Regions from separate parts of the Alteromonas alvinellae genome, predicted to be linked through region 3. Evidence: predicted binding sites of a transcription regulator. Region 3 holds the regulator's gene; each other region holds the start of a gene.
What was found. Region 3 encodes MetJ, which represses methionine synthesis genes. Its sites were predicted from a motif close to TAGACGTCTAGACGTCTA; they were not measured.
Positions count from the first base shown of each region.

Region 1 (11,010 bases), on a different contig from region 3:
CGGTTATCTGCTATTTCCTGAATACAGTTTTGTGGTCAACGCCTATATTCATACTAGCAATTTTTAAGTTAATCCCTTTTGCCCCATGGCGTCGCTTCATCTCCTATTTGCTTGATGCATGTGCCACTGCGTGGATTGGTGTTAATAATCTTAATCAGCGCATAAGTGGGCGTACCAAGTGGCAAGTTAACGGACTTGAAAAGCTTACTCGAGATGACTGGTACCTCGTTGTTGCTAATCATCAATCTTGGGTCGATATCCTCGTTCTTCAACGTGTTTTTAATCGAAAGATACCTTTCTTAAAGTTTTTTCTTAAAAAAGAACTGATCTATGTACCAATACTAGGCCTTGCTTGGTGGGCGCTGGACTTCCCATTTATGCGCCGTTATTCAAAATCATTTTTGGCTAAGAACCCTCATTTAAAAGGGAAGGATATGGAAACCACACGCAAAGCGTGTGAAAAATTCCGGAATAAACCAGTAAGCATAATGAATTTCGTTGAAGGTACCCGTTTCACGCAGGCAAAGCACGATAAACAAGCTTCACCTTTCAATCACTTACTAAAACCAAAAGCAGGCGGCGTTGCTTTTGTTTTATCGGCCATGGGAGAGCATTTACATAAGCTTATCGATGTAACCATAGACTATCCGAACGGCGTACCATCTTACTGGGACTTCGTATGCGGTAAAGTACGCGACATTCGGGTGAACATTAAGGTTATGCCTATCAAAGACATTATGGAAAATGGGGTATTTAACGACAGTTATTTTGACGACCCACAAGTTCGTGCCCGTTTTCAAGCATGGCTCAATGAGCAATGGCACGCCAAAGATCAACTATTAGATTCACTTAACGCAACTCAGAAACCATTATGATACGTGTAGTACTCGCGCCCTTTATTTTTATATTGCACACCACGCTGCAAATTCTTAATCTCGCCCTATGGGGCGGCCTTATCATTGTTTTAGGCTTGGTAAAACTGCTGTTACCAAATGGAAAAATACGGACTGCATGGAACAAAGTAATGCATGCGCTTATGTTTAGCTTTGGCCGTATTAGCGTGATATTGATTAGGTTGTTCAATAAAGTTGATATTGAGTGTTCGGTTCACGGTGAGCTTTCAAAGAACAGTTGGTATTTGATTATCGCCAACCATCTGAGTTATTTAGATATTATTCTGCTCATCGAGTTCGCCACACACCGCATTCCAGCACCAAAATTCTTTCTTAAAAAAGAGCTTATATGGCTGCCATTTGTAGGACTTGGAGCATGGGCTCTCGATATGCCATTTATGCATAGATACACCCGTGCCTATCTAGAAAAACACCCAGACAAAAAAGGTAAAGATTTAGAGACGACTAAAGCCTATTGTGAGAAATTCCGAACGGTTCCGACTACCGTAATAAACTTCGTTGAAGGAACCCGCTTTACTACGCAAAAACACTTGTCTAAGCAAAGCCCGTACGAAAATCTACTTCCACCAAAAGCCGGTGGGGTCTCTTTTACACTGTCTGCTATGGGTGAACTCTTTACTAATGTGTTAGATATCTCGCTGCTTTACCCGGAAAATAGACGTCACCCGATGATGGCAATGCTTAGCGGTCAAATGACTAAAATCGTCATCGACGTGAACGTAACTCCTGTACCCGAGCTGCAACAAGAATCAGAACGCACTGAGTCTGAGTTTCGTCTTTATTTTCAAAATTGGTTAAATGGTCTATGGGAAAATAAAGACAACCGTATTAAGAAACTGTTGGAGTCGTAAATAATGGAAGTTAGTGCTTCAGTACGCGATCACTTCATACATTTGGTAAAAGACATTTTTCCAAATTTAACCACCGAAGATCCGCTTTACAGTGTCATTGCACTGGGGTCTATTTTGTTCGTTGCCGCACTTATTTACATTGTAGCGCGCCTGTTAGTGCGCCCTCAAATTGCTAACTGGGTGTATAAGTCGAACAATAAGTGGGATAACGCGCTGCAAGAACATGGCTTCTTTAGACGCTTAATGCACCTCTTCCCTGCTCTCTTTATTTACATTGCCACCCCGGTACTTATTGATAACGAAGCTGTGATGCACGGAATGGTGATTAAAAGTGCTCAATTGTACATGCTGTATAGCGGGTTATTGGCCCTGTACGCCATGCTGAGCACGGTAGAAGACGTATACAATGCATCTGCGCTTTCACGGCGCGCACCAATAACAGGCTTCATTCAGGTTACTAAGTTAGCATTTGCTATTGTCACCATACTATTAAGTATTTCCTTAATTGTAGACAGAAGCCCACTACTTATTGTGTCTGGCTTGACCGCCATTGCCGCTGTTTTACTATTGATATTTAGAGACACCATTCTAGGCTTTGTTGCCGGCATTCAAATAGCCGCTAACCGCATGTTTAATACGGGCGACTGGATTGCCATGCCTAAGTATGAAGTAGATGGTGAAATACTCGAGATAGGCCTTACCAACGTCAAAGTACAGAACTGGGATAAAACCATTTCTACGCTGCCGACTTACAGCCTCACTACAGAAGCAGTTAAGAACTGGCGCGGTATGCAAGAGTCTGGCGGACGCAGAATTAAGCGCGCCATTTATATTGATGTGCACTCTATTAAGCTTTGTGACAACGATATGCTAGAGCGCTTTTCGAAAATTCGCTATATCAACGAATATATCGATAAGAAAAAAAATGAGCTCCGCGCTTATCACCGAGATTACTCCATTGATGAGTCGGATCTGCTAAACAGCCGCCGCCTTACCAACATCGGCACTTTTAGAGCTTACTTAGAGGCTTACCTGCGCAAGCACCCGGATATTAACCAAGAACTAACCCTAATGGTTAGGCAGCTACCGCCTAACGAGCTTGGTTTACCTTTAGAAATTTACTGCTTCAGTGCACAAAAGGAATGGGTGAGGTACGAAAAAGTGCAGGCGGATATTTTCGACCACGTTATGGCTATGCTGGATTTGTTCGACTTACGCGCATATCAACGTGATGGACATTTGTCATTGCTTGCTCATCGTGAACACAGCGCTTATGGAAACAGTAACGAAAGTCATAGTACGCAAAAAGATGCTCAGGAAAAGAGCGAGTCTAATCAAAAAAGTAACGACGAATAAAAAGACTCAACATTAAGGCTTAATTTACGCGAAAAAAAACCGGCTGATATAGCCGGTTTTTTTAATGCTTATCGCTTAAGCCAATGCGTAGGCCATCAGTAAGCAAAGTACTAAACCTGTAACGCCAAAAAAACCGTACTCGATTTTTTCCTGCATACCTTCAGCACCTGCTTTAGCAGTCATAAAGCCCATAACGATGCTGCTTAGCCCTAGCGTAAAGGCAATTAGCGCAACACCAAACATAATTGCATTAATCCAATCAGCCATTGTGATAACCCCTTAAAAATATTAGCGGTATTATGCACCAATAAATAAGATTTAACCATGCTTGGATTGGCTTTAATGTACCGCTATTGGTATTAATTGATCTTAGTCAAAACTACTAATTAGTTGGTAATCTCACTAAATAGTGTATTTAACAGAGCATAAAGAAATCACCAAATATAACTAACTATTTGAAAGATATAAACTTTAAATATTGGCAAGGCCATTGCTCTACCTTAGGTATAACAGCGAGTATCGTTAACGTCTATCTGACAGTGACACTACAACGCATTGCAGTTTGCTTCGAGCACTTTCGTTAACGCGTCACACGTAAATTAAGGAATGAACAATGTCTAAGAAACTATTACTTTCAGTTACCCTTACCAGTGCTTTAATGAGCGGCCATGCATTTGCGCATGACAGCAGCTATCAAAACAACAGTTGTGACATGGAGCTTGATGGTCATATTCAATATTACCAAGGTGATCTAACGGTACAGATGGACAATGGCTCAGTGATGACGATTGACTCCCATCACAATATGACCATTAACGGCGAATCAGTATCGCTTGACAGCGAACAACAGCGCTGGGTAAGTGAATATTACAACAACATTGATATTGCCATCCCTATGACCTTGAATATCGCCAGTGAAGGGCTGCAAATTGCCAACGTGGTAGTAACTGAAGTATTTACTGAACTGTTAGGCGGCGATCAAATGGGTGACGATTTTCGTGAACTGTTCGACTCCCTTGAGACCAAACTAAACACTTCATTCTATGATGACGCAGGGAATATTCGCGTTGATTCAACTAAATTCGATGAGCCAGGTTGGTTTGACGAAAGCTGGGAGCAAGAATTCGAAGCACAAATTGAGTCTTTAATCAGTGAGTCTATGGGTAGAATACTTATTGCCGTAGGAACACAAATGTTGTGGGAAGGCGGTGATATGTCTGAGTTTGAGCAAAAGATGGAGCGCTGGGGTGAAGATTTAGAATATCGCTTAGAAAACCAAGCGGCTGCGCTAGAAGAAAAAGGTGATGCATTGTGTAAGGTACTAAAAAAAGCGGATTATGCCGAAGGCAAGATGCAGGCATCCATATCGGGGCTAGATGACTTGAACCTGCTAGATATTGATCAAGACAACCACCATGACCACAACGACGAAATGAAAATGTAGTTGGAGCATTTAGCTAACTAAACGCGCAAAACGAAACGACTTACTACTCTAACCACTCACCTTAGAAAACCGACTGTAACCCAGTCGGTTTTTCATTTTTTCAGTTAACGACAACCGCCCTCCAATTAATGTACTCTTAAGCCCTAAACAAAGGGGTATTTAATCGATGACTCAAAATGTAGTAATTAGTGGCTACGGCTGGTTAGCCAGCTATGTGGGCAAAGCACTTTCAGGTAAGGTCAATATTGTTGGCACCACTCGAAGCCAACAGAAACGTCTCGCGTTACAAGACCAAGGTATCACCGCAATTGAATATGCCCTGGGCGAAGATACATCAGCGCTTTGTAACCATTTGCCAAACGCTACCTTGTTGCTAAATATTCCCCCTGGCAGGAGAAACAAAGATCTCGCGTCATACACCAACAATATGCTGCAGTTGATAGACGCAGCCATCAGCGTAAAGGTGGCGCATATCGTGTTTATCAGCACCACGTCGGTTTACGGCGATGCAACAAATGAGGTAGTGTCCGAAGTCAGCACTACACAGCCGCAAACAGCCTCGGCCAAAGCCCACGTGACTATTGAAGACTATTTATTGTCTAAGCGAGGTCAGGTTGATATCAGTATTGTTCGCCTAGCCGGTTTAGTAGGCCCAGACCGTCACCCCGCCCGCTCGTTAAGTGGAAAACAGTTAGATGCAGGAAATAAGCGAATAAACCTTGTACATGTGTACGATATTGTATCTGCGCTGACGACCATCATTTGTGGCAAGCCGCTTAACGATGTTATTCACCTTTGCAGCTTGTCTCATCCTAAGCGCGGTATTTATTACGTGGATGCAGCGAAGGCGATGGATATTGATGCTCCTCGCTTTTCTGATACTGAAGCGGAACCTGCTGGCAAAGTGATTGACGCCGCACAAAGCTGGGCAAGGCTAAATATTACACCAGAGTATAGCGACCCCTATCGCATGTTTTAGGCTTTCACTTAGTGAAAATACATACTCTGACATAAACAAAAACGGCAAGCTTTAGGCTTGCCGTTTTTAAGTTGAGCTCACTGCTAGCTCACGTCATTGCTTGTAAAACCTGACTATCCGAATAGGCTCAACCCGAAGTATTTTACCGCTACCGTGTTTACAAAAATCACGAGTAAAATAAGCGGAATAAAGGTTTTAAGCGAAATATCCACGTACTTTTCAAACCAGCTGCCTTTGTAACCACTGCTGCCCTCTTCCAAAGAAGCATTGAAGTTTGCACTCTTCCAACGATAAATAACAAACAAACAAATTAGCAAGCCGTTTAAAGGCAAAATCGTGTCGTAGAACACATCGTAAATGACATCAAATAGTGATTTATCTGCGCCAGCGTAGTGCATAAAGGACGTAAGCATATCAACTTTACCGAATGACAACGCACTTAGGATGGCTAGCAAAATCATAATGCTTCCTAGCGACCCAAGCGCCCATTTACGGCTTACACCTTTTTCATCCATAAGCGCCGCAACAGGTACTTCAAAAATAGACACTAGCGACGTAATTGCCGCAAAGAACACTAATAAGAAAAACAAGCTAGCGACAATCGATGCGCCCATATATCCAATAGAGTCTTGTAATGCTAGAAAGATACTAGGCAGATAAGTAAAAATCATGCCCACTGACGATTCACTTAAATCATCAGGGTTAATGTCTGGGTTAAAAGAGAAGATGGCAGGAAGGATCATCAAACCCGCTGTGAACGCCACGGCCGTGTCTGTTAACGCCACCAGCTTGGCAGCGCTCGGTACATCTGCACGCTTATCAATGTAGCTACCGTAGGTAATAAGAATACCCATACCCAAAGATAGAGAGAAAAAGGCCTGCGATAGCGCACCATTCACCACTTCAGCAGTAATTTTTGAAAACTCAGGAACGATGTAGAACTCAACACCAGCCATCGCATTTTCGCGGGTTAATACGAAGATAACGAGACCGATTAGCATCACGAAAAGCGCAGGCATGAGCAGCTTTGCCGCTTTTTCTATCCCTTCTTTTACCCCGCCTTGAAGGATGAGGTAGACCACACCAACAACGGCTGCCATGTATACAAAGATGGCTTCTGAGTTAATAAACAGCCCAAAGGTTTCTGGGTTAGCTAACTTATCTAGATTCCCGCTTACTGCTTCGAACAAATAGCCGAAAAGCCACACGGTAATAACCATGTAGAAAACGGCAATCATGAATGGCGTAGCAATAGCTAGCCACCCGGCGACTTTCCATTTCTTTTCATTACCGCTTATATCACTGTATGCACCAAGCGGGTCTTTGTTAGCATGGCGACCTACTGACATTTCCGCCAGCATTACCGGTAAACAAATGGCAAAAACGAAAATAGCGTACATTAAAAGAAATGCACCACCGCCATTTTTAGCTGCACCGACAGGAAACCCTACCAAATTACCTATGCCTACCGCAGAACCTGCAGCAGCCAAAATAAAACCTATGCGCGATCCGAACTGTTCTCTGGCCCCGCTCATATCCCTTCCTCTTGTTGAGTTATTGTTATAGCAGTTCGCCGTATCACGCTTTGTGATACACAAACACGTTGTGTACTCACAATTCAAGTTGGTTGTCGTTACTTACTATTCGTAAGGATCAAGCCGAGCGAACTGGTATTATTTATTATCAGGATGGCGTTTGTTGTTATGACTCACGTGTGGCGTCAACGCGTTGTATTGCTACCTCTATGGGCTTATCAATACGCTGCACCATTCCCAAAATAGCATGGTAACAGCAGTGAAATAAAAAGTCTTGATGTTGGACTTGCTGAAATGATGTTAGACCGTATCACCAAGTTACCACTTCGCCATTCCAGTCGATAAAATGACAAGTTTGGTCTCGATTAAGCGCCGAAAGGTGATGAATAAGCTGTTTAGCGGTAAACTCAGGCGTGAACAGTTTCTTGGCAGCGACGTTTTTTTGAAAAGGCTTAGAAAGCCCCGTATCAACCGTCCCAGGGTGATAACAAACAAGCATCACGTCTTTCAATCTACGCTTGTATTCTACCGACGCCGTTTTAACCAACATGTTGAGCGCCGCTTTCGACGCGCGGTAGCCGTACCACCCGCCAAGTCCATTATCTGAAATGCTCCCTACTCTCGCGCTTAAGCAAACAAGGGTTGAGCCTTCTTTACTCATAATATTCACCAAATGCTTGAGCCACATTGCGGGAATAATGCTGTTAATCGAAAAATAAGCCGCTAAGGCCTGCTCGCTGATATCTTCCAAACGTTTCTCAGGATGAATGCCATCGCTTTCGCGGTGTAGAAAGCCTGTTGTGATAACTACCGTAGTTAACACAACCTGCTGTTCAGCCAGCTGTTCAACAAATTCGCTTATGTGCCTATCGTCCTGTTCGGCCAGCTGATGATAGGTTACATCCCCAGAATGACTGGTGTCAGATATAGGGGCGCGACTAACCGCTAACACCCTAGCACCTTCACTGCTATATTGCTCAATAAGCGCGGACGCAATCCCCCCCGACGCGCCCACTATTAGGACGTTATTTTTCACTGGCTTCTCCTGGTATGCAGCGATCGCACTGGCGTTTTTTACCTGTTAACAGGTATGAAATGGTGTATCTATGCTTTGCGAATACATTGTAGAAAGCATCGGCCACATGACGAATAACAGGCCAGCGAAGCGGTGCATATAGCCAACCCATGCCCACGGTTTTCCATGCTTCATGAGTGACATCAAGGCCAGTTATCAACGTCCCATCTTCGCGAAGTCCGTGAATTCTTGCATTGAGTGCATGCCAATCCATGGTTGGATAACGGTTCGAAAAATCGGGGGCCTGAATATCTACCAATGTTAATTTGTTGTGCTTGTCTCTTTTTCTTAAATGACGCATTTCAGCGATACACAACGGACAATACCCGTCATAGAAAATAATCACGACTGAATACCTCTGCCAAATTTTGAACACGCTTATACGCATTCTTACCAGTTGCAAACTGCTTGAAAGAAAGCAGCTAACCTCACATGTTAAAACCTTTCACTCAGCTCGCACATTATTCTTATTTAATATTCGTTTATACGATAAAAAAACACGCTTGGATGACTTGTGTTGTGACCTACCCGCACCCACACTACAGTCAGAGATTAAGAGAGGTTTTTACTATGGCAAATTTACAAGTCGCCACGTTGGCAGGCGGATGCTTTTGGTGTATCGAATCAGCGTTTAATAGCGTTGAAGGCGTGGAAAAAGCAATTTCTGGCTATGCTGGAGGAGAAAAGGCCGATCCAACCTATGAAGAGGTATGCAAAGGAAATACTGGCCATGCTGAAGTGGTACAAGTGACGTTTGATGCCGACAGCATTAGCTACCGAGAGATACTAGAAATTTTCTTTGCGCTGCATAACCCTACACAGCTGAATAGACAGGGCAATGATGTAGGCACACAGTATCGCAGCGCGGTTTTCTATCACGACGATACACAAAAAGCTGAAGCAGAAAAAATTATCGCAGAAATTACAGAAGAAGAGGTTTGGCCCGACCCAGTAGTGACTGAAATAGTAGCTGTAAATAACTACTACGACGCCGAAGACTACCACCAAGATTACTTCAAAAATAATCCACAGAACCAGTATTGCTCTATGGTAGTGGCGCCTAAGCTTGCGAAGTTTAAAAAGACCTTCGCTTCTCGACTTCGCAGCGACGCATAGATAAAACCGCGATATTAAGCGCGCTTTCAACAGCGTGAGCCAACAATAAAAGGGGTTGCTTAAAAGCAACCCTTTTGTTTTTCAATCTATTCGTTTTCTTATTATTCAAACCAAACGCTGTTAATTTCTAATGGGAATAATAAAGGCGCTAAGTCTTCATAACGCTTCTTATGCGCTTCACACGTCGCGTTTTTAAGGTAGTTTTTTTCCCAAGGATCGTTAATGATCCACAAGGTATTTTCAATGGTCACTAGTCCTTCCATCGACGAATTATCCATTGTGTACTGTTCACAATTCTGGTCGCCGGCAACGTCGAAGGTAATAGGGATACGCTTTGTTGGCTTACTGCCACTCACATCAATTACCCACAGTTCATTGTCGTTTCTTGCTGCGCCAAACAAATAGGATGCGCCCGTTGAATGAGTATATAACGCCAGTCCATTGATAGGGTGATTGCCTGAAGTAAACGAAGGAAGTTGAAGGTTAGGCTCGCTCACTGTGGCAAAATCATTCGACGAGAAAAAGTCTTCATCAACAGTCAATGTAAAAATTCTTGGCTGTCCTGCTTTATCTTTCTCTAGCGCCAGATATAACGTGCCGTCTTCAGCCATCGTCAACCCTTCAATGCCGTCGTTAGGAAAATTACCTACTTCAAAATCGTTGGGAAACTGAAGAGGTCGCACGTCCGACATTTCAACCGAGCCATTGTCTTTTCGCGTCAATTTTACCAACAAGGTGGGGTAATCTGTTGACCCTGTTTCCTCGTATTTGGTTTCACAACGAGGGCTTAATGCGCCGGTACGGGTAGCATCTTCGGTAACCGTATAAATTACGTTGGTGTCTCTGGGGTCTACGGCTAACGCTTCTAAATCAGGTTGCTCGCTTAAATAGCTATAAAAGCAGCTTCGGCGCACGGTATTGGAAAATGAAAAACGTTCGCTCGATGCGCTCAGCGTTGCGGTATCAGGTGAAATGCTATGAAGTTTCAACTGTTGAGTAGTATCAGCGCTAGCATCTGCGATAGTGACAAGTTGACCGTCTAACACCACTAACCCTGAGGTTTGAGGGTCAAACATAACGTTGCCTTTTTCATCAAGGATCCATTTACCCACAGTGACTTCTGTTAAGTCTTGAGGTTCAGGAGTAATAACCACGTCTTTCGGCTCGCTACAGGCGCTTATCAGTAAAGTGGTTAGCACAGCACTGGTTAAATATTTTAGCATAGTGTGAAGTCCTCTCTCCGTTTATTAAGATGAGAGCAAAAGGTAAAACTGAAAAAATTGTAAGGGAGTATATCGAGCATACCGTTTATTCACAAAAAAGAGTAAGGTTATGCGATAGACATCAGGTTTGCTGAGTACATATATGATTTGGCAACGTTAAATAGCCGTGCTGTCATCATGTTTTCAATTAATGTGCAGCATATTTAGTTAACACGCTTACGTGTATTAATATTGACGAAAATTAAAGGAGAGCGTCATTTCTACGCAGCACTTGCCCCAAGTTATTGCAGGTCCAATAGTACGAAAGGTGACATCTACAGAATGTCATATTTGGGTAGTAACCAGTAACGCCGATTCACCTACGCTAAATCTATCTGCAAATGAAGTCGTCAGCGGCAGTTGTCAACGCGAAACCGTACGCGTAGGTAAGTACGCATTTATACACTTGCTCTCTTTCACTTCGTCAGAGCCCTTCGAAGATACTGCGCGGATAGGTTACTCGCTATCATTTAGCGAC
Region 1 covers NZ_CACSIH010000046.1:21,045-32,054, reverse strand. Annotated here, with positions in the region: gene ACX5KA_RS03560 (acyltransferase) at 1-875, shown strand, start outside; gene ACX5KA_RS03555 (acyltransferase) at 872-1,765, shown strand; gene ACX5KA_RS03550 (mechanosensitive ion channel family protein) at 1,769-3,121, shown strand; gene ACX5KA_RS03545 (hypothetical protein) at 3,197-3,388, opposite strand; gene ACX5KA_RS03540 (DUF2884 family protein) at 3,735-4,565, shown strand; gene ACX5KA_RS03535 (NAD-dependent epimerase/dehydratase family protein) at 4,732-5,544, shown strand; gene ACX5KA_RS03530 (sodium-dependent transporter) at 5,658-7,079, opposite strand; gene ACX5KA_RS03525 (SDR family NAD(P)-dependent oxidoreductase) at 7,390-8,115, opposite strand; gene ACX5KA_RS03520 (thiol-disulfide oxidoreductase DCC family protein) at 8,105-8,500, opposite strand; gene msrA (peptide-methionine (S)-S-oxide reductase MsrA) at 8,725-9,270, shown strand; gene ACX5KA_RS03510 (hypothetical protein) at 9,372-10,493, opposite strand; gene ACX5KA_RS03505 (metallophosphoesterase family protein) at 10,765-11,010, shown strand, end outside.
Region 1: msrA (peptide-methionine (S)-S-oxide reductase MsrA) is a predicted target of MetJ. The motif match lies at 8,630-8,647, and genes of this name have one in related genera.

Region 2 (11,010 bases), on a different contig from region 3:
AGCCTGCAGATGCGCATCTAGTGGACGTTTTACACAAATTAAGCCGCCCAGAATCTCCAGATGAAAACATATTCGAGAACGCCAGTACGCCCGCTGCCGAGCCAGAGGTGGTTGCTGAAGAGCCCGAGTTAGTTATAGAAGAGCCTGCGCCTTCAACGACGGACGTGGGTGACAGTAGCGGTGGTATTGACGAAATAACTGAAGATGAGTTTGAGGCACTTCTCGATGAACTTCATGGCTCTGGTGCGCCAGGGCAGTCAGCACCAGCAAAAAGCGAACCTGCTAAGTCACCAGTGCCGGCGGCGAGTTCTGATAGCGATGATATTACCGACGAAGAGTTCGAAGCACTGTTAGACGACCTTCACGGAAAAGGTAAATTTGGCGGTGAAGAAAAAGCGGCGGCTGCGCCAGCTCCAGCATCTGCAACGCCATCTTCATCAGCAACCAGCGCAGGTGACGAAGAAATTACCGACGATGAATTCGAAGCGCTACTTGATCAGTTACATGGTTCTGGCCAGGGGCCGACTAAGCAGGGCGCGGCGACAACGTCGCCAGAGCCTCTTGTAGATAAAGCAGCAACAGAAGCTGTTCAGAAAGCAAAACAAGCTGCGCCAGCCGCGCCTAAAGCGACACCAGCGCCAGCCAAAACAAGCGCTCCTGCTGCGCCCAAAGCAGCACCTAAAAAAGATGATAAGAAAGCGAGCCCAGCAGCACCTCCTGCAGAGACCACTGTACGTGTAGATACTAAGCGCCTAGACCAAATAATGAATATGGTCGGTGAGCTAGTTTTGGTTAGAAATAGACTCATTAGCTTAGGTATCAATAGCAACGACGAGAGCATGTCAAAAGCTATCGCCAACTTAGATGTGGTAACGGGTGACTTGCAAGGTGCGGTAATGAAAACCCGCATGCAGCCTATCAAGAAGGTGTTTGGTCGCTTCCCTCGTGTTGTTCGAGACCTCGCAAGAAGCTTAAAGAAAGAAATTACCTTAGAGCTGGTCGGTGAAGAAACCGATTTAGATAAAAACTTGGTTGAAGCTCTGGCCGATCCCCTAGTGCATTTGGTGAGAAACTCCGTCGACCATGGTATTGAGATGCCGGATGACCGCGCTGCAGCGGGTAAACCGCGCATGGGTACGGTTCAGCTATCGGCATCTCAAGAAGGCGACCACATTCTTCTTACTATCGAAGATGATGGTAAGGGAATGGATGCCGAGAAGCTAAAAGAGATCGCTATTAGTCGTGGTGTACTAGACGCGGATGCTGCAGCACGAATGTCAGATGTTGAAGCGTTCAATCTTATATTTGCACCAGGCTTTTCCACTAAAACTGAAATTAGTGATATTTCTGGTCGTGGTGTGGGTATGGACGTGGTTAAGACCAAAATTAACCAGCTTAACGGTACGGTTAATATCGATTCGCAGCTAGGAAAAGGCACGCGACTGGATATTAAAGTTCCGCTAACGCTAGCCATTCTACCCACATTAATGATTGTTGTAGGAAAACAGACCTTTGCGTTACCATTAGGTGCGGTGAACGAAATAATAAATATGGACATCAAGAAGACCAATACGGTCGATGGCCAATTAACAATGATAGTTCGTTCAAAAGCAATTCCTTTGTTTTTCCTTGGCGAATGGCTAATCCGAGGCCCCAAAAATATCGATAAAGAAAAGGGGCATGTTGTTGTAGTACAAATTGGTACACAGCAAGTCGGGTTTGTCGTAGACGCGCTGATAGGCCAGGAAGAAGTGGTTATCAAACCGTTGGATGCATTGTTGCAAGGAACGCCTGGTATGGCGGGAGCTACAATTACGTCAGACGGTGGAATTGCACTAATTTTAGATATTCCGAGCCTGCTAAAACGGTACGCGCGTAAACCCATCAAGTAAGGCGATGAATTAACAGGAATGATAATCCATGGTCTTTAAAGTCCTAGTCGTGGACGACTCGACCTTTTATCGCCGTCGAGTAAGAGAAATACTCGATGGTGATAGAGAACTTGAAGTTGTCGGGGAAGCGAGAAACGGGCGTGATGCACTCGACAAAGCCGAGGCGCTTAAACCCGATGTAATAACCATGGACGTTGAAATGCCAGTTATGGATGGTATTTCGGCTGTGAAGGTTATTATGGATAAACGTCCTACGCCTATTTTAATGTTCTCTTCATTAACGCATCACGGCGCCCAAGCGACGCTTGACGCGTTAGAAGCGGGCGCGCTAGATTTTTTACCCAAAAAATTCGAAGACATCGCTCAAGACAGAAAAGATGCTTCGCGGCTACTTTGTACTAAAGTCAGGTTGATAGCGCGAAGAGGACTGGGTTTGAAGCGCCCATCCTTTCGCAATATTGAGTCCAGAAAACTTCCTGATAACGCGCCTAAACAAGCGTTTTTCAAAACGTCGGGTTTACTTTCTGGTCATAAAGACGCGGCCAAGCAGCCTACCGTTTCGTCTGTAAGACCAACAGGGAAGCAGTATAAATGTTTGGCAATAGGGGCATCAACAGGTGGGCCTGTAGCACTTCAAAAAGTGCTTTCTCCGCTACCCGGAGACTTCCCGTACCCCATTTTACTTGTACAACACATGCCGGGAACCTTCACTACCGCATTTGCACAGCGCTTAGACAGTAATTGCAAGATTGCTGTAAAGGAAGCTGAGCAAGGCGATATTTTGAAGCCTGGACATGCTTACCTCGCACCCGGGGGCAAGCAAATGCTTATTGAGTCTATCGGAAGCAACAAGCGGATATCGATTGTAGATGCAAGCCAGGCAGATAAAGTGAACTACAAGCCAAGTGTAGACCTTACGTTTAGCTCGTTAGCTAGAGCCTATGGTGGAGATGTATTAGGAGTCATACTAACGGGTATGGGTGCTGACGGTAGGGAAGGCTGTCGACTACTTAAAGATAAAGGTGCGACTATTTGGGCGCAAGACCAAGACTCCTGTGTAGTTTACGGTATGCCTCAAGCTGTCGCCGCGGCCAACATATCGAGTAAGAATATTAGTATCGATGATATGAGCAGTTGCGTTCAAACCGAAATGCGATAGCAGTTTGAATAGTAATGGAACAGCAATTATGAAAGTGTGGACGGTAGCAAATCAAAAAGGCGGGGTAGGTAAGACCACTACAACCGTCAGCCTTGGCGGCTTGCTGGCTCAAAAGGGCAAGCGAGTGCTTATGATTGATACTGATCCACACGCATCGCTGAGCTATTACTTTGGTATTGATGCTGAGGCGACAAGTCATTCAGTTTACGACATTTTTATTAAGTCTAATGAGATTTCTGCCGATAACGTAATGGATTGTCTTTGCCCTACAAAGCTTGATAATTTGTATGTGCTACCAGCGACTATGGCTCTAGCGACGCTAGACAGAACCATGGGAAGCGAACAGGGTATGGGCTTAGTGTTGAAAAAAGCACTCGCTACAATATCCGGTGAATTCGACGTTGCTATTATCGACTGTCCTCCGGTTTTAGGGGTGCTGATGGTAAATGCACTAGCGGCATGCGATAAAGTGATTGTGCCGACTCAGACAGAGTATTTAGCACTTAAAGGTTTGGATAGGATGATCCGTACTATGGAAATCATGGGGCGTTCGTTAAATAAGTCCTTTGACACCCTGATTATTCCAACTATGTTTGATAAGCGTACAAACGCCGCGTTGGCGTCAAGAAAACGATTAATGAGTGATTACGGGGAGCGCGTCTGGGAAGGTGTGATTCCGGTTGATACGCACTTTAGAGATGCAAGTTTGGTACAGCTTCCGATCTCTGCTGCGTATCCAAAGACGAGAGGTGTAAATGCCTACGAGAAACTGTTAGCCGTATTGGAGAAATAACAAAAGCATGAGCAAGCAATCGCCATTTGCCCGTGAAGAAGTAATGGAGGCATACTTAGATAGCCTTCTTAAAGAGCCAGAAACACCTGAAGATGTGACTGCGCGCACGGCAAAATTGCTTGAGCAGGCTTCTCAGCAGATGGCTGAATCAGCGCTTGTTTCAACCGTTGAAAAAAGTGAGCCTCCAACGAGTGAGCAGGAGGCGATAGCGGAAAAGGTTACATCGTTAATTGAAACGCAAAAAGTCGAGACGGTTGATGGTAAACAGCAACAGTTTTACGCTGAAACTTCAGCAGCGCAAGAACAAGACGAGGTATTAGGTCGAAGTCCAATATCAAAAGTTCCACTAAAGGATACTCTCGGCTTTCGCTTTCAGGCGCTATTCTTTGAGGTGGCGGGATTAACACTAGCGGTGCCATTAACATCGCTAGGTGGTATACACCAAATTGAAAAAATAGGCCCTTTATTTGGAAAACCTGACTGGTTTATGGGTGTAATGTTGCACAGAGAGTCTAAACTAAGTGTTGTTGACTCTGCAAAATGGGTAATGCCGGAAAAATATGACGAAAACCTCGCACAATCACTTAACTACCGATATCTTATAATGTTAGGAGAGAGTGCGTGGGGATTAGCAAGCGAAAAGCTTGTAAATACAGTCAATTTGACTACCGATGATGTTAAATGGCGCGAGTCCACAGGTAAGCGTCCCTGGTTAGCAGGGATGGTTAAAGAAAAAATGTGCGCGTTAATTGACGTTGAAGAATTAATATCTATGCTTAACAAAGGCTTAGGCAGTAACGACCAGACGCCATAGTATTGGGAGCCAGGTTCATGAGCGACGAAAGAATGAATAATAATGCTACCGACAGCAACGACGAAGTCCTTCAATGGGTGACGTATCGCTTAGGTGAAGAAACTTACGGTATTAACGTAATGCAAGTACAAGAAGTCTTGCGTTATACCGAAATAGCCCCTGTACCCGGTGCACCAGACTATGTGCTTGGTATTATAAATTTGCGTGGCAACGTGGTGACTGTCATCGATACCCGTGCTCGTTTTGGACTACCTCCGACGGAAATCACGGACAATACACGTATAGTGATCATTGAGTCCGACGAACAGGTTGTCGGTATTTTGGTGGATAGTGTAGCCGAAGTGGTGTATCTGAAATCTTCAGAAATTGATAGTGCGCCTAACGTTGGTACTGAAGAAAGTGCCAAGTTTATTCAAGGCGTTAGCAACCGCGATGGCGAACTGCTTATCCTAGTCGACCTCAATAAATTGCTAAGCGACGAAGAGTGGGATGAGCTTAGTAATATATAGATAATGAATAGGCGGTATCGGTTGTCTATACCGCCAACACTTTCCCAAGGGTTACGTCCATGGATTGGCAGCTTGCTGCACCTACCTTACTAGAACTCATACTGTGTATTCTCGTAGTTATACTCGTCGCCACGATGGGTGTGCTGTATTCGCACATAAACAAGTTGCGTTCTGCATTAAGCGAAAGCGAACATGCTAACGCAGAGGCTATTGCCCGTGCTGAAGCGCTCGCTAAAAATGCGAACAACCAACAGAACGAGGCACAAGCACGCGCATTGGTCATCACCCGCCATCTTCAAGAGCTAGACGAAAAGCAAACTGATATAGAAAATCAGCTTCGTGAGCTCAAGCTACAAGACCCTTCATTGCGTTTATATCAGCGTGCTGCAGACTTAGTTAAGCAAGGCGCCAGTATTGACGAAATTATTGAAGCCTGTGACATTCCTCGTGCTGAAGCTGAAATGTTAGTGATGGTGCATAAGCAAAATAGCTAACATTTTTCCCACCAGATGAAAAAACGTTTAGACGTCTAGACGTAAAGATGTTGACATATCGCCAGTTATAGACACAATACAGATATTGGAATTTATCACTGGAGTCCTCTATGCCAATTCGTATTCCTGAGCAGTTACCCGCGCAGAATGTACTACTAGGTGAAAACATTTTTACCATGGACATGGACAGGGCTGCCAATCAGGATATTCGTCCTCTTGAAGTCGGCATTCTTAATTTAATGCCGAACAAGATAGAAACAGAAGTACAGTTACTTCGCCTGTTATCGAATACGCCGCTACAAATAAACGTAGACTTGATTAGAATTGATAATCAAGCACCCAAAAATACTCCACAGTCACACATGGATGCCTTCTATCACGACTTTTCAGCGGTCGCGAACAAAAAATACGATGGGCTTATAGTAACCGGTGCGCCTCTTGCGCTTATCGATTATGAAGAGGTGAAGTACTGGGACACTATGACCACCATACTGGAATGGGCGCAGCGACACGTTAACTCTACTCTGTATTTATGTTGGGCTGCCCATGCGGCTATGTATCACTTCTATGGTATAACCCGAGAGATCAGAAACGAAAAATTTTCCGGTGTTTTTAAGCATAAAGTGAACGATCCTCACAATGAACTATTGAGAGGTTTTGACCCCACGTTTTACGCTCCGCACTCTCGATATGGGCACATCAATACCTCGCTATATAACAGTGTTGATGGGCTCAGTGTTGTGGCAGAATCTGACGATGTGGGTGCGTATATTGTGGCGTCAGAAGACAAGCGAATGGTGTTTGTAACAGGCCATCCAGAATACGATCCAGATACGCTCAAAGACGAATATTTACGCGATATTGCGGCGGGACAAACGCCGGCAATGCCGAAAAACTATTTTGAAGGGGATGATCCAGCCAAGTCTCCTATAGTACAGTGGCGCTCGCACGGCAGCCTATTGTTTACGAACTGGCTGAATTATTATGTCTATCAGACCACGCCTTACGATTTAAGTCAGCTTGCTGAAAAGTCACAGCCAAAGAGGTAGCACGTGAGCCAAAGACCAATTTCTAGCGCGCAGGCATCGCTTACAGAAGCCGCTCAAAAACGCATTCTTATTTTAGACGGTGCCATGGGCACCATGATCCAGCGCCACAAGTTAGAAGAAGAAGATTATCGCGGAACGCAGTTTGCCGACTGGCACTGCGATGTTAAGGGTAACAATGATTTGTTGGTCCTAACCCAGCCCGATATTATTTATCAAATCCATTGCGATTATTTTGAAGCTGGTGCGGACATTATTGAAACGAATACGTTTAATGCTACGACTATCGCTATGGCCGATTACGATATGCAGGCTCAATCCCGTGATATTAATTTAGCTGCAGCTAAATTGGCGCGTAAAGCAGCAGACGAATTCACAGCGAAAACACCTGATAAACCCCGTTTTGTTGCCGGCGTATTAGGGCCAACAAACCGCACGGCGTCTATTTCACCTGATGTTAATGACCCAGGTAAGCGCAATGTCACGTTTGACGAATTAGTAGAGGCCTATAGTGAGTCTACCGAAGCGCTCATTGAAGGCGGTGCAGATTTAATCATGCTGGAAACCATCTTCGATACACTTAATGCGAAAGCGGCAGCCTATGCGGTAGAGTCGGTTTTTGAAAAGCTAGGTATATCGCTGCCCGTTATGGTGTCTGGCACGATTACCGATGCCTCAGGGCGCACACTGTCTGGTCAAACCGCGGAAGCGTTTTATTATTCCATGCGACACATCAGTCCATTCTCATTCGGCTTAAACTGTGCTCTTGGGCCAGACTTACTGCGCCAATACGTAGATGAAGTTGCTACTGTTAGTGAGTGCTTAATTTCAGCGCACCCTAACGCTGGTTTACCCAACGAGTTTGGTGAATACGACATGGAAGGCCCTGAAATGGCCGAGCACATCAAAGAATGGGCGCAGTCAGGGCTAGTGAATATCGTAGGTGGCTGCTGCGGCAGTACACCAGAACACATTCGCGATATTGCTAACGCGGTAAATGGGATTGCGCCAAGAAAAGTGCCAAAGTTTGAACCCAAAATGCGTTTGTCAGGCCTAGAGCCGTTTGTACACTAGGAGGGCATAATGAGCGCAGAATTTTCTACATTTATTAATATCGGTGAGCGCACCAACGTTACAGGCTCTGCTCGCTTTAAACGACTTATTCTTGAAGGTGATTATGAAACCGCGCTTGATGTCGCAAGACAGCAGGTAGAAAACGGTGCCCAAATCATTGATATCAATATGGATGAGGCTATGCTTGATTCTAAGCAGGCCATGATCACCTTTTTAAACCTGATAGCCTCTGAGCCAGATATTAGCCGAGTTCCCATTATGATCGACTCGTCTAAATGGGAGATTATCGAAGCAGGGCTTAAGTGTGTGCAGGGCAAAGCGATTGTTAACTCTATTAGCTTAAAAGAAGGGGAAGAGATCTTCTTAAACCAAGCTAAGCTAATAAAGCGCTATGGTGCTGCAACCGTAGTGATGGCCTTCGATGAGACCGGCCAGGCCGATACACAAGCACGCAAAGTTGAGATTTGTCAGCGTAGTTACAAGCTGCTGACAGAAGAAGTCGGCTTTCCTCCTGAAGATATTATTTTTGACCCTAACATTTTCGCAGTAGCGACGGGTATTGAGGAGCACGATAACTACGCGGTTGATTTCATTGAAGCTACCCGAGAAATACGTAAAACCTGTCCGTACTCACATATTTCCGGCGGCCTTTCTAATATTTCGTTCTCGTTCAGAGGGAACAACCCGGTTCGCGAAGCTATGCACTCGGTATTCCTATATCACGCTATTCGAGCCGGTATGGATATGGCTATTGTGAATGCAGGTCAGCTAGAAGTATACGACGAAATACCCGCTGAATTGCGCGATGCGGTTGAAGACGTGATTTTAAACCGCAGAAGTGATGCTACTGAACGCTTACTCGATATTGCACCGAACTATCAAGGCGACGGTAAAGCGGCCGCGAAGGAAGATTTATCCTGGCGCGAGCAAGAAGTGAATAAGCGCTTAGAGCATGCGCTTGTTAAAGGCATTACCGATTACATCATTGAAGATACTGAAGAAGCGCGTCAACAAGCTGAGCGTCCGTTACATGTTATTGAAGGGCCGTTAATGGACGGCATGAACGTAGTAGGGGATTTGTTCGGTGAAGGTAAGATGTTCCTTCCGCAGGTAGTAAAGTCGGCCCGTGTAATGAAAAAAGCGGTTGCCCATTTACAGCCTTTTATTGAACAAGAAAAGTCAGACGATGCGAAAAGCAACGGTAAAATTCTTCTCGCTACGGTAAAAGGTGACGTTCACGATATCGGTAAAAATATCGTAGGCGTGGTACTTCAGTGCAATAACTTTGAAGTGATTGATCTTGGCGTAATGGTGCCAGCGGCGACAATCTTACAAACCGCTAAAGATGAAAACGTTGATATGATAGGCCTGTCGGGCCTTATTACACCTTCACTAGATGAAATGGTTCACGTTGCCAAAGAAATGGAGCGTCAGGGCTTTGATATCCCGCTGCTTATTGGCGGGGGGGCTACGTCTAAAGCGCACACTGCGGTAAAAATTGAACAAAACTACCATGCGCCTGTAGCCTATGTTCCAAATGCTAGTAGAGCAGTAGGCGTATGTCAGCGCCTTCTAAACAAAACGTCCCGCGAGATTTACGCGCAGGAATTGGCAAAAGAATACGATACGGTACGTGAACAGCACGCCCGTAAAAAGCCGCGCAGCAAGCCGGTGACATTAGCTCAAGCCAGAGAAAACGCTTTTAAGCCAGATTTTACGACTTTACCAGTAAAACCTGCGAACCTAGGTGTAACACCGGTAACCGCCGATTTGGCTACGCTGCGCAACTACATTGATTGGACGCCATTTTTCTTAACCTGGTCTTTGGCAGGCAAGTACCCACGTATACTTGAAGATGAGGTGGTGGGAGAGCAGGCACAGTCACTGTTTAACGACGCCAACGCCATGCTGGATAAAATTATCGAAGAGAACAGCCTTCAGGCGAAAGGCGTTATCGGCTTGTTTCCTGCCAATCGCGTTAATGACGATGTTGAAATTTATACCGATGAGTCGAGAAACCAAGTTCAAGGTGTTGCCCATCACTTGCGTCAGCAAACCCTAAAAGACAAATTCGCTAATTATTGTTTAGCAGACTTTGTAGCTGAAAAGTCGAGTGGCATAAATGATTATGTGGGCGCTTTTGCCGTTACCGGTGGTATAGGGGAAGACGAGCTTGCTGATAGCTATATTCAGACTGGCGATGACTACAACGGTATTATGGTTAAAGCGGTGGCAGACAGGCTTGCCGAAGCGTTTGCGGAATATCTGCACGAGCAAGTGCGTAAGCACTATTGGGGCTACGCCGCTAACGAATCACTGAGTAACGAAGAACTTATCCGCGAAAAATATCAGGGCATTAGACCGGCACCAGGCTACGCTGCGTGTCCAGAACACACCGAAAAGCAGCTTATTTGGGATTTATTGTCAGCAGAGCAGCATACAGGTATGAAGCTTACGGAAAGTTACGCCATGTGGCCGGGGGCGTCAGTATCGGGTTGGTATTTTGCTCACCCTGATGCCAAATACTTTGCTGTCGCCAAAATTCAAGCCGACCAAGTAGAGGATTACGCCACACGTAAAGGCTGGACCTTGGAAGAAGCTGAAAAGTGGTTGGGTCCAAACTTAAGTGATTAATGCTGATTAGGCAGGTAACGTGTATGCAAATCGAAAAGCCTTTTAGTCAGGCTTGTGAGAACAACAAGCGCGCCATTTTGAGCGTGCTTGAACGTAAATTTGCCAATTGCCGACAGGTATTAGAGATAGGGAGTGGAACAGGTCAGCACGCCGTATTTTTGGCTGAGCATTTGCCCCATCTTATTTGGCACACAAGCGACCAACCACACTATCACGAAGGCATTGCCGCGTGGCTGAGTGATTCAAATACGGGGAATGTGAAACCTCCCATTGCATTCACCGTTGGGCAAGATGACTTTCCCAACCTCGACATAGACGGCATTTTTACGGCAAACACCGCGCATATCATGCAAAAAGAAGAGGTGAAGCTACTAATGGAATCAGTAGCGTTGCACTTACCCAAAGGGGGCGTATTCTGTCAGTATGGCCCTTTTACACATAGTGGTAGGTTTACTTCTGAAAGTAACCAAGCCTTCCATACTTCGCTTTTAGCGCGTGGTTATGGTGGCTACCGCGATATCAATGAGCTTACTGCTTGGGCAGGCGAGTTAAGCTTGCAAGACATTATCGACATGCCCGCCAATAACCATATGCT
Region 2 covers NZ_CACSIH010000021.1:6,815-17,824, forward strand. Annotated here, with positions in the region: gene ACX5KA_RS01455 (chemotaxis protein CheA) at 1-1,892, shown strand, start outside; gene ACX5KA_RS01460 (protein-glutamate methylesterase/protein-glutamine glutaminase) at 1,921-3,051, shown strand; gene ACX5KA_RS01465 (ParA family protein) at 3,080-3,844, shown strand; gene ACX5KA_RS01470 (chemotaxis protein CheW) at 3,852-4,658, shown strand; gene ACX5KA_RS01475 (chemotaxis protein CheW) at 4,676-5,167, shown strand; gene ACX5KA_RS01480 (DUF2802 domain-containing protein) at 5,227-5,661, shown strand; gene metA (homoserine O-acetyltransferase MetA) at 5,772-6,710, shown strand; gene ACX5KA_RS01490 (homocysteine S-methyltransferase family protein) at 6,714-7,781, shown strand; gene metH (methionine synthase) at 7,791-10,415, shown strand; gene ACX5KA_RS01500 (DUF938 domain-containing protein) at 10,439-11,010, shown strand, end outside.
Region 2: metA (homoserine O-acetyltransferase MetA) is a predicted target of MetJ. The motif match lies at 5,690-5,707, and genes of this name have one in related genera.

Region 3 (11,010 bases):
GAACTATATCTAAGTCGACACCCGCTGCGGCTGCACGGTCTCTAAATCGAAGGTAAACACTGGTATCGAAGAAGAATTGGGTAATCGCTTCTGTAGCGCCTGCTTCTGCCTTTCGCTTTAGGTTTAGCAAATCAAACTGTGCATTTGGCGCTTCAGGGTGCTTCTCCGGATAGGCGGCAACAGAAATATCAAAATCGGCAACGTCTTTTAGTAAGGCAACAAGATCAGAGGCGTACATCTCTGTTTTCTCTACCCCTGGCGGTAAATCGCCACGAAGCGCAACAATACGGCGAATGCCTGAATCCCAGTAGTCTTTTGCGATTTGTTTAAGCTCATCGCGGCTAGCATCAACACAGGTCAAGTGAGGAACCGCCGCTACACCGGTTTGCTGTTGAATACGCTTAACTACGTCGTGGGTTCTGTCACGTTCACCGCTATTCGCGCCGTAGGTTACCGACATGTAGCTTGGCTTTAGTGGCGCTAGGCGTTCAACCGACTTCCACAGGGTCTGTTCCATGGCTTCCGTTTTAGGCGGAAAAAATTCAAAAGATACATCAATATCACGCAGTTCCGATAGGGACTGGTTTAATGCATCGATACCTTGTGCGTAAGAAACCATGGCTTTTTCTCTCAAAAATGTATGCTTATAGACGTTTAGACGTCTAAATTAAAGAATATATGTCTAGACGTCAAGAGGTTTACACTGCTCAATTGACCTTTTCGTGAACTTGTTTAGAATTTCTCTTCATAATATAAAAAGAGTAGACCGAGTTAGTACAATGGCAGAATGGAACGGTAAATATATTCACCCCTACGCAGAGCACGGGAAAAAGAGCGAGCAGGTAAAGAAAGTCACTGTCTCTATACCTATTAATGTGCTTAAAGCACTTACTGATGAGCGTACCCGCCGCCAAATTAATAATTTGCGTCACGCCACTAATTCGGAATTGCTGTGCGAAGCGTTTTTACACGCATTTACCGGGCAACCTTTGCCTAACGATGATGACCTGCGCAAAGACAATCCTAATCGCGTGCCGGCTGAAGCTAGGCGTATTATGGAAGACATGGGCATTGACCCTAGCTTCGAAAACGATGTGTCGGAAGACGACTGATATTTAGTATTAAAGAGAAACGGCGCTTTGTTGTAAGTTATTGCTAGTTGATAACCTACAACACAGCGCCGTTTTTTATATACTTGTATTCTCTACGCGCATTTTTTAGCAAATAAAGGTTGAGCACTAGCCTCTCCATGTTTTTGCCTTATGCGCCAGAACCTTACTCTTCTGGGCTTTCAGGTACGCGTGCAACGCCAGACTCAATAGCCGCCTTAGATACCGCAGTGGCGATACGCTCGCATAAACGCGGGTCCATAGGTTTAGGAATAATGTACTCTTTGCCAAATGTCAGACTAGTACTCTTACTGGCAGCTAGTACTTCTTCTGGTACAGGTTCCTTCGTGATAGCACGAAGGGCTTCTACTGCCGCTACTTTCATTTCATCGTTTATGGCCGTTGCACGAACATCTAGTGCTCCACGGAAAATAAACGGGAAACACAGTACGTTATTAACTTGGTTAGGGTAGTCCGAACGTCCGGTAGCCATAATAAGATCTTTACGTACTTCGTGAGCAAGTTCAGGCTTTATCTCAGGGTCTGGGTTAGAACATGCAAATACAATTGGGTTTTCAGCCATCAAGGCCAGTGTTTCAGGAGGTAGAACATCCGGTCCAGACACACCAACAAAAATATCCGCACCTTCCATTACGTCTTCAAGCGTACGCTTGTCAGTATTGTTAGCAAATAGCTTTTTGTGCTCAGTTAAGTCTTCGCGACGAGTATGGATAACGCCTTTTCTGTCTAGCATATAAATACGCTCGCGCTGGGCACCACACTTAATAAGCAGTTCCATGCAAGCGACTGCTGCTGCACCGGCACCCATACACACAATTTTAGCGCTCTCTATGCTTTTACCCTGAATTTCCAGCGCATTAAGCATGCCCGCTGCAGTTACAATAGCGGTACCGTGCTGATCATCATGAAATACAGGAATTTTACAGCGCTTAATTAGCTCTTGTTCAATCTCAAAGCATTCAGGCGCTTTAATGTCTTCTAGGTTAATGCCGCCAAACGTGTCGGCGATATTCGCTACCGTATTAATGAACTCTTCGGTCGTACGATGCTTCACTTCAATGTCAATGGCATCCAGGCCAGCAAAGCGTTTAAACAGAAGGGCTTTTCCTTCCATAACAGGTTTCGATGCCAGTGGACCTAGGTTACCCAATCCTAAAATCGCGGTTCCGTTACTGATAACGGCAACTAGATTTCCTTTACCCGTGTACTTATAGGCGTTATCTGCATCTTCGGCTATTTCTCTGACCGGTTCGGCAACGCCTGGGCTATAGGCAAGAGCAAGGTCATCCACGCTATCGGCTGGCTTAGATAAATCTACGCGGATTTTTCCAGGTGTGGGTTTGGCGTGATAATCGAGTGCGCGTTGTCTAAAATCTGACATGTAAAAAGGTATCCTTAGATGTAGGGTTCATCGGTGTTTTCGTTCACGCTCTGTAGCTATTTTATTGTCGTTATAGTTATAGGTAGATAAACGTAAGCGCGTTACAACCAAGTAATGACAAAAGTGATTATAAATAGTTGTTAGCACTAGAGCTTGTTGATCTTTGTTGTACAGCAATCATCAATAGGCCCTAAGGTGGCATGTGGAAAAAGCAGATTAGGCGTTCACCTTTACTGATTTTGTTCACATACCTTAATGGATACAAGCCTCAGGTTTATGTACCCAAAAGCGCCACAAGTCTTGAAAGTCATGCATTATTCACAGAATTAATGCTCACTATCAAAGTGCCGATCGCAACTCTAACACAGCCAATCACTGTGTACATATCTGATCAGAATTCTCATATACCAATGTAGGTTAGGCATACTAATTAGACCAGTAAAATGGGGCTATAATTGCCATTCATGCTATTTATTTTGACTTGTTATAACATTCCGTAGGTCTATTGTGTGGAGGATGAAAACAAAGCTATCGAAAGGCTCTACGTTCTCATAAATGAATAGGACAGAAACCCAAATCAGGAAAAAAGAACGCAGGGAGATACCTCGTTAATTCTCCACCCAATATTTCTGATAAAATCCTGTGAAAGCCCACTCAAAATTCGCGCTGAAGGCGAGGATATGACAGAAAGAAAACTAATAACCGTGCTAACCGATGTGTGCGAAAGCGTAAAATCTACCAATAATGGATTTGTTTGGCTAACTCACGTAGGGCATTGGAGAGCGCCGCAAGTGATTGCTGTATTTAACACAGAATCGGAAAAGCAGCGGGCGTTAACTAATGGTTGGGATATAGACTTCATAAGCCAAGTGAATATTGCTTTGGCGTCAATTAAGTCAGCACCTGTTGGAATTTATTTTGATAGCGAAGAACAATGTAAAAAAGTGAGTGGCGGCAATTGGGATAGGCATTTATCTACGGTTAAAAACCTTCACTGACTTCAGGTTACGCTAAATGCTGCAAGGCTAGCTAAAAAGTTATACAGAAAGGTGAGTTACAGAGCTAGATACATTGGCTAGGTACTGGCTTCATGAAGAATATCGGCCGTAAAGTGCTGTTTGGCACACCTTGTTTGTGTGAAGCGTGAATTTTAGGCAATAAAAAAGCGCCATAAAGGCGCTTTTTTCGAACTCGATATCAGGCTTACTTTTTGCCCAATGCACCGAAACGCTTCTTGAAGCGATCAACACGACCACCGGTGTCAACGTTACGTTGCTTACCAGTGTAGAATGGGTGACATGAAGAACATACGTCTAGGTTGATGTCTTTACCAAGCGTAGAACGAATGTTCATTACGTTACCACATGAGCAAGTTGCTGTGATTTCTTCGTATTTTGGGTGGATATCTTGTTTCATTGGGTTACCTCACATAATAAGGCCGTATCGCTATACAACCCGAAGTCGCACACCATACGTTACTTAGTTCAAATGATAAGTCGTTCAAAGAACAGCCTATCGCAAAAGAGCGGCGCATAATAAAGGATGGCAAAGCCTTGATCAAGCTGTTTTTGGCCAAATGCTAAACAAGAGCGCTAGACAAGGTAGCCGTGTAAAAAGAGCCAAACAAAAAACATTCTTTTTATGCTTAACAGAAAAGTATGTTTAAATATTTGTCTTTCAAGTCTAGGCGATATGCGCTAGACGCAAAATCATGCGCTAATAGCAAAATGTGAAGCTAACTGTTAGCAGCGCAAACTACTGTAACGTATAGTTCTGCAAGTAGTTTCAGTATAATTAGTTTCAACATAAGAAGCTTAGTAAGCGCATTAAGCGCTATAACAGTCGTCAAATAAGGTAAAACGTTCGCAATGGCCTTTATCCAAGTTGCCGTGCCAGTGCCACTGCGCCAACTTTTCACATATACCTACGATAACGCACTAAGTGCGGGTGTAAGAGTGGTTGTGCCTTTCGGTCCACGCAAACTTGTGGGCGTAGTCGTTGAAACCCTACACAAACCTGAAAGCGACATTGAAAACTCCAACAAGCTAAAAGCCATTGAGTCGGTACTGGACGATAGCCCCATAATAGATGAGGTGCTGCTGAAAATGGCCCAATGGCTGTGGCAGTACTATCATCATGCGCCGGGTGAAGTGCTACACGCCATGCTGCCTGTTTTGTTGCGCAAAGGCGAGTCAGCCGCGCCAACACCTCAAGACATGCTAATGCTTACCGAAGAAGGTAGGCAAAGGGATGCAGACACGTTATCGCGGGCGCCTAAACAACAAGCCTGTTTTACTGCAATGGCCGGTGGTGCCTTATTAGCGTCCCAAGCGCGCAAGCAATATGGCGCACCTGCGGTCAAGGCGCTTGTCGAAAAGTCATTAGCAAGCATTGAAGAAGTCGCGCCTGAATTTAAGTCAGGCAGTTGGCTTGCCTCGTTATCGGTGTCTGAAAAGCCGGTTCCAGATACTGAGCAGTCGGTTGCCATTGCCGCGCTAAACCGTCAGCAGGGCAACTTCGCTGTAAGCTTACTTGAAGGGGTTACCGGTAGCGGTAAGACGGAAGTGTATCTTCAAGCCATTGAACCCTTACTGCGTGAAGGGAAGCAAGTGCTTATCCTTGTGCCAGAAATCGGGCTTACGCCGCAAACGGTATCTCGCTTTGAGAAGCGCTTTGGTATTGCAGTGGGCGTTTTACACTCTCAGCTTTCTGATAAAGAACGGCTACAGGTGTGGCAGCGAGCAAGAGCTGGTGAACTCGGGATAATCATCGGTACCCGTTCAGCTATTTTCACTCCGCTGCACAACCCCGGCATGCTGATTGTGGATGAAGAGCACGACGAGTCTTTTAAACAACAAGATGGGCTTCGCTATCACGCCCGTGACCTGGCAGCTATGCGGGCTAAGCAGCACAATATTCCTCTTTTATTAGGCAGCGCCACGCCCGCGCTAGAGACACTTAACAATGCGTTAAGCGGTCGCTATGCCCATTTGCAGCTTACCAAGCGAGCCGGAGGGGCGAAAAGCACGCATCAGCATGTGTTAGACGCACGCGATCAACCCATTCACTACGGTATTTCGCAAGGCTTGCTAACGATAATGCGCCAGCATATCAGCGCGGGAAATCAGGTATTGGTGTTTGTGAATCGCAGAGGCTATGCACCAGCGCTGCTGTGCCACCACTGCGGTGAAACCGTCATGTGTAAGCGCTGTGACCGTCCGTATACAGTGCATAAAGCGCAGAACCGACTACAGTGTCATCACTGCGGCGGCATGCGCTCAATGCCATCAAACTGCGAAGCGTGCCATCACAATGAATTAGTTACGGCGGGTACCGGAACCGAGCAAGTTGAGCAAGGGCTTACAAGCTTATTTCCCGGTGTTAAACAGGTACGAATAGACAGCGATACCGTGCGGGGCAAAGATAAACTGCACCAAACACTGGATGCAATAAACCGCCAAGAGTACCAGCTGCTAGTAGGTACCCAGATACTATCAAAAGGGCACCATTTCCCTCATGTAACCCTAGTTGCAGTTCTAGATTGTGATGGTGCACTTTTTAGTGCGGATTTTAGAGCGCCAGAAAAGCTTGCCCAGCTTGTGACACAGCTTGCTGGAAGAGCAGGGCGCGCCAGTAAACCTGGTGAAATGTGGCTTCAAACTCACAACCCCCATCACCCTCTGCTACAGGATTTAGTGCACAATGGCTATGGGCATTTTGCCCGGCACGCATTAATGGAGCGCAAAGCGGCGGGGTTGCCCCCTTTTATTAGTCAATTTGTTATTCGTGCTGAAGCGACTGACAGCAGTTTGGCCTATCGCTTTTTACAAGACAGCAAGCAAGTCTTTCTCCAGCAGCATGCCATTGAGTTAAATGGCCCGTTTCCTTGTCTGATCGAAAAGCGGCAAGGCCGGTTCCGGTCTATGCTGGTATGCAGCCATGAAAAGCGTGCGCCGCTTCACAATGCGCTACGTTTGGCGCTGCCATTTTTACAGGCGTTGCCGCAGGCAATGAAGGTAAGGTGGTCAATAGATATTGATCCTACCGATTTCAGTTAGCTTGTTGGGTAGCAATACGTTAAAATTTTGGCAGGATCGAAGATGCAGAAAAGCTGCTTCTTGATAAAGATTTGGTATATGACGTTTTCTTACGCATACAAACAACGATAACAAGTAGGAATATTGCCGCCTATGGCCCAACGCGATTATGTCTCTCGTGGACGATCTCCTCAAAAAAAGAAGCCTGCTCGTAAAGGTAGAAAACCAGCGGGAAACGCACAAATTAATGCGTCGGTTGTTGAGAAACTTCCAATCGTGCGCCTTATCGGTGTATTCGCATTGGTGATTGGCTTTGGTGTGTTTTTGTGGTCGATAAAAGACAATGTAGAAGATGACGTAGATACCCAAGCTTCACGACCTGTTGCACCTACAGAAGAATCTTTACCTGAACTGCCTGAGGAAGAGTGGGAGTACATCAAAACCCTGCCAGGATACGAAGTGGAAGTTGAGGTCAAAGAGCAAGAAAAGTCTGACAAACGCTATTTAATGCAGTGCGCCTCGTTTAGAACCCGCGCGCAGGCTGAAGAGATGAAAGCCAAAATTGCATTCCAAGGTTTAGAGGCGCTTATAAGGCACAGCACTGGCAGCAACGGCGACTGGTTTCGCGTTATTTTAGGCCCTTACGAGTCTAAGCGTGATGCAGAAAAAGCAAAGCACAGTCTGCGTAAAGTGAACATTGCCACATGCCAAATTTGGTACTGGAACTTGTAGCAGTTAATTGTAAGTAACACTTAATACGTTGCGTAGGGCGCTGAAATAACGCGTAGAGAAAGGATGCGTTTACAAGGAAGTATCAATGAGTATTGCCATCACCGAACAACCAAATTATGCCGCTTATAGCATAGAAGAGCTCGAGGACGTTCTGGAAAACATTGATAAGCAGGCCTTTCCGGAGCGCTACCAGGCAGCAAAGAATGAGCTCGCTTCGAAACGAGCAACGCTGCCACCTGAGAATGATGCGGACGGCGCCCATCATGATGAGCATGTTGGTCGACCTAAATGGTCTGAGCTACACTTGGTCACACGCATATCGAACATTACCTTTTTAGTACTTATCGGCGCAATGTTCGTAAGTGCTTTTACCGATTTTATCGTGATCAATGGATGGCTAGACAATTCGAATTGGGCCATCGTACTTCTCACTTTTGCCTATAGCGCCTTTTATTACCTCGCCATTTTTATCGATAAGCGGCATGCGCAGTTTGTGACTAAAGATTTACGTGGAAAAATGACGTTATTTGGTATGCCGCTATTAGCCTTTTTCTTAAGCTTTAGTTTTGTTGATACGGCATTGCCTTACACGCTTCATTTAGCCTCCGATAAACAAAAGATAGAAAGAAAATTTGCTTATGAAAAAGGAAGCGGCTCTAAGCAATGTCGACATCCACTTTTGCTAAAAGAGAACGGCCCCCTGTCTGATGGGCGCTTATGCTTAAGGAAAAGCGAGCACAAACGCCTACCGAATAAAGGATGGGTGTATGTTAAGGGCTACGAAAGTGGTTTTGGTTTTGACATTGAAGGGTATAGATTTCGCTAAATTCCTATCTTGAATGCTTGGGTATTAATCACTTCAAGTGCAATTAGCCCAAGCAAAAAAGGTTAACTACTACCGTTACCCAATAAACCTTCATAAATGTAGGCTTGCTACTTTATCTGTGCTCTATTATCTAGGCATTATTTCACTTGGCCATAGAGTATATTGGCGAGAGTATGCACTCAATAAATGGTGTATTCAATACACTAGCGAACACGCCAAGCCCACAGAGTAGGCAGCTCTGAGCGCACATTCTTTTGTCTTACCCTTGAAATTAAAAAGCCTTCCCCCACTTATTTGATATTGAATTTGAACGCTGCTGCCTTTGCTAGAGGAAAAACGCAGCAGCGCCCAGCTAAACGGGGAATTAACGTGACAACGATTGTATCTGTACGACGTGGGAATCAAGTGGTAATGGCCGGTGACGGACAGGTATCACTGGGCAATACCGTAATGAAAGGTAATGCGCGCAAAGTGCGCCGTTTATACCACGACAAGATTTTAGCGGGCTTTGCTGGTGGCACGGCCGACGCATTTACGCTGTTTGAACGCTTTGAAGCAAAGCTAGAAGCGCACCAAGGCCATCTGACCAAAGCGGCTGTAGAGCTTGCCAAAGACTGGCGAACTGACAGGGCGCTTCGCAAACTAGAAGCGCTGCTTGCTGTCGCAGACGAAACCGCATCGTTTATTATCACCGGTAACGGTGATGTGGTGCAGCCAGAACAAGATCTTATCGCGATTGGCTCTGGTGGTAACTACGCGCAAGCCGCAGCTACTGCACTACTTGAAAATACAGAGCTAAGCGCAAAAGAAATTGCCGAAAAAGCGTTGACCATAGCGGGTGATATTTGCGTATTCACTAACCATAGCCAAACGGTTGATGTACTAGATTACTAAGTAATAGCTGAGTGCTGTTATCGGTTTGCTGTCGCTCGTATGAATTTGAGTACAGCAAGCGCTGTTAGAAAAGGGTTTATTCATGTCTGAAATGACACCAAGAGAAATTGTTCACGAGTTAGACCGTCATATTATCGGTCAACAAGATGCCAAGCGCGCTGTATCTATTGCACTTCGAAATCGCTGGCGTCGTATGCAGCTTGAACCTGAGCTGCGCCAAGAAGTTACGCCAAAAAATATTTTGATGATTGGCCCAACGGGTGTGGGTAAAACCGAAATCGCTCGCCGTTTAGCTAAACTTGCTAATGCGCCGTTCATTAAAGTTGAAGCGACTAAGTTCACTGAAGTGGGCTATGTGGGTAAAGAAGTTGAAACCATCATTCGTGATCTTGCCGATATCGCGGTAAAGATGACGAAAGAAAACGAAATGAAGAAAGTGAAATTCCGCGCAGAAGAAGCAGCGGAAGAGCGAATTCTAGATGTTTTGCTTCCTCCTCCAGAAGATGCGTGGGGTAATAAGGAAAATGTTGAAGATCGCGGCACGCGACAAGCATTTCGCAAAAAGCTTCGTCAGGGAGACTTAGACGACAAAGAAATTGAAATTGATGTTGCACTTCCGCAGGTTGGCGTAGAAATTATGGCGCCTCCAGGTATGGAAGAAATGACCAACCAGCTTCAAGGCATGTTCCAAAACTTGTCTGGTTCGCAAAAGAAAAAGAAAAAGCTGAAAATTAAAGATGCCTTCAAAATGCTTATTGAAGAAGAGGCGGCGCGCCTTGTGAATCAAGAAGATTTGAAGGAAAAGGCGATTGAATCGGTTGAGCAGCACGGTATCGTGTTCATCGATGAAATTGACAAAATCTGTAAGCGTGAGGGCAACTCGTCGGCCGATGTGTCTCGCGAAGGTGTTCAGCGTGACTTGCTTCCACTTGTGGAAGGTTCAACGGTATCGACAAAACACGGCATGGTTAAAACCGACCATATCTTGTTTATCGCTTCGGGCGCATTCCAAATGAGCAAGCCGTCGGACCTTATTCCAGAGCTTCAGGGTCGTCTTCCAATTCGCGTTGAGCTGTCTGCCCTTAAAGTCGGTGACTTCAAACGCATTCTTACCGAGCCGAATGCGTCTTTAACGCACCAGTACATCGCACTAATGAAGACAGAAGGCGTGGATATCAAGTTCGACGATTCTGGTATTCAGCGCATTGCCGAAGCGGCATGGCAGGTGAATGAGCGCACTGAAAACATTGGTGCCCGCCGTTTGCACACCGTGCTAGAGCGCCTTATGGAAGATATCTCGTTTGACGCCTCTGAAAAGAGCGGTGAGTCATTCGTGATTGATGCAGACTACGTAAACAGCCACCTAGAAACCTTGGTAGATAACGAAGATCTGTCGCGCTTTATCTTGTAATTTAGCGCTAAGTAGAAGTTTCCTCGTTAGTTAATTTGTTCAACTAACCCTTCTACATGAAGAAGAACTAAAAAGCCGACGTTAAGTCGGCTTTTTTACCTTTCTACTTTTTCCCAATGGTCTTCGACTTCTTCAAGACGAATTATTTTTGCAGCTTCTTCCGCTTGAGTATTTGCTAGTAAATCAAGAAAGTAACTTACGGGATTATTCTTCTGTTGGCTTTCCATGTATAAGGCTCTTAAGGCTGCATCTGTTGTCCGTGGAATTTTTGTTTGACCTTTCTCATAACGCGCAATGGTCTGTTCATCAACACCAAAACGATTCGCCAGCATTTTTTGAGAAACATTTAGTTCTACACGTAAGAATTTAAACTCATCATGAGCAAGAGGCTTGTTGGTGTTAACAATTGTCTGTGCTATCGCACTATGAAGACCGTTCATGTCGTCAATGCTTGTATACTCTTCACCGTCTACAACTTCAACGGTAACACCGTTTTTCAGGTATACATTTGATAACCCGCTTTCAGTGTAATGGTACATTTTACCCTCTCAACTTATCCATACAGTAATTAGAAATGACATTGGACTATCATGATGATT
Region 3 covers NZ_CACSIH010000171.1:12,049-23,058, forward strand. Annotated here, with positions in the region: gene metF (methylenetetrahydrofolate reductase) at 1-619, opposite strand, end outside; gene metJ (met regulon transcriptional regulator MetJ) at 780-1,112, shown strand; gene ACX5KA_RS12725 (malic enzyme-like NAD(P)-binding protein) at 1,276-2,511, opposite strand; gene ACX5KA_RS12730 (hypothetical protein) at 3,192-3,509, shown strand; gene rpmE (50S ribosomal protein L31) at 3,715-3,927, opposite strand; gene priA (primosomal protein N') at 4,380-6,569, shown strand; gene ACX5KA_RS12745 (SPOR domain-containing protein) at 6,702-7,280, shown strand; gene ACX5KA_RS12750 (hypothetical protein) at 7,366-8,106, shown strand; gene hslV (ATP-dependent protease subunit HslV) at 8,476-9,000, shown strand; gene hslU (HslU--HslV peptidase ATPase subunit) at 9,083-10,411, shown strand; gene ACX5KA_RS12765 (helix-turn-helix domain-containing protein) at 10,507-10,950, opposite strand; gene ACX5KA_RS12770 (DUF4258 domain-containing protein) at 10,960-11,010, opposite strand, start outside.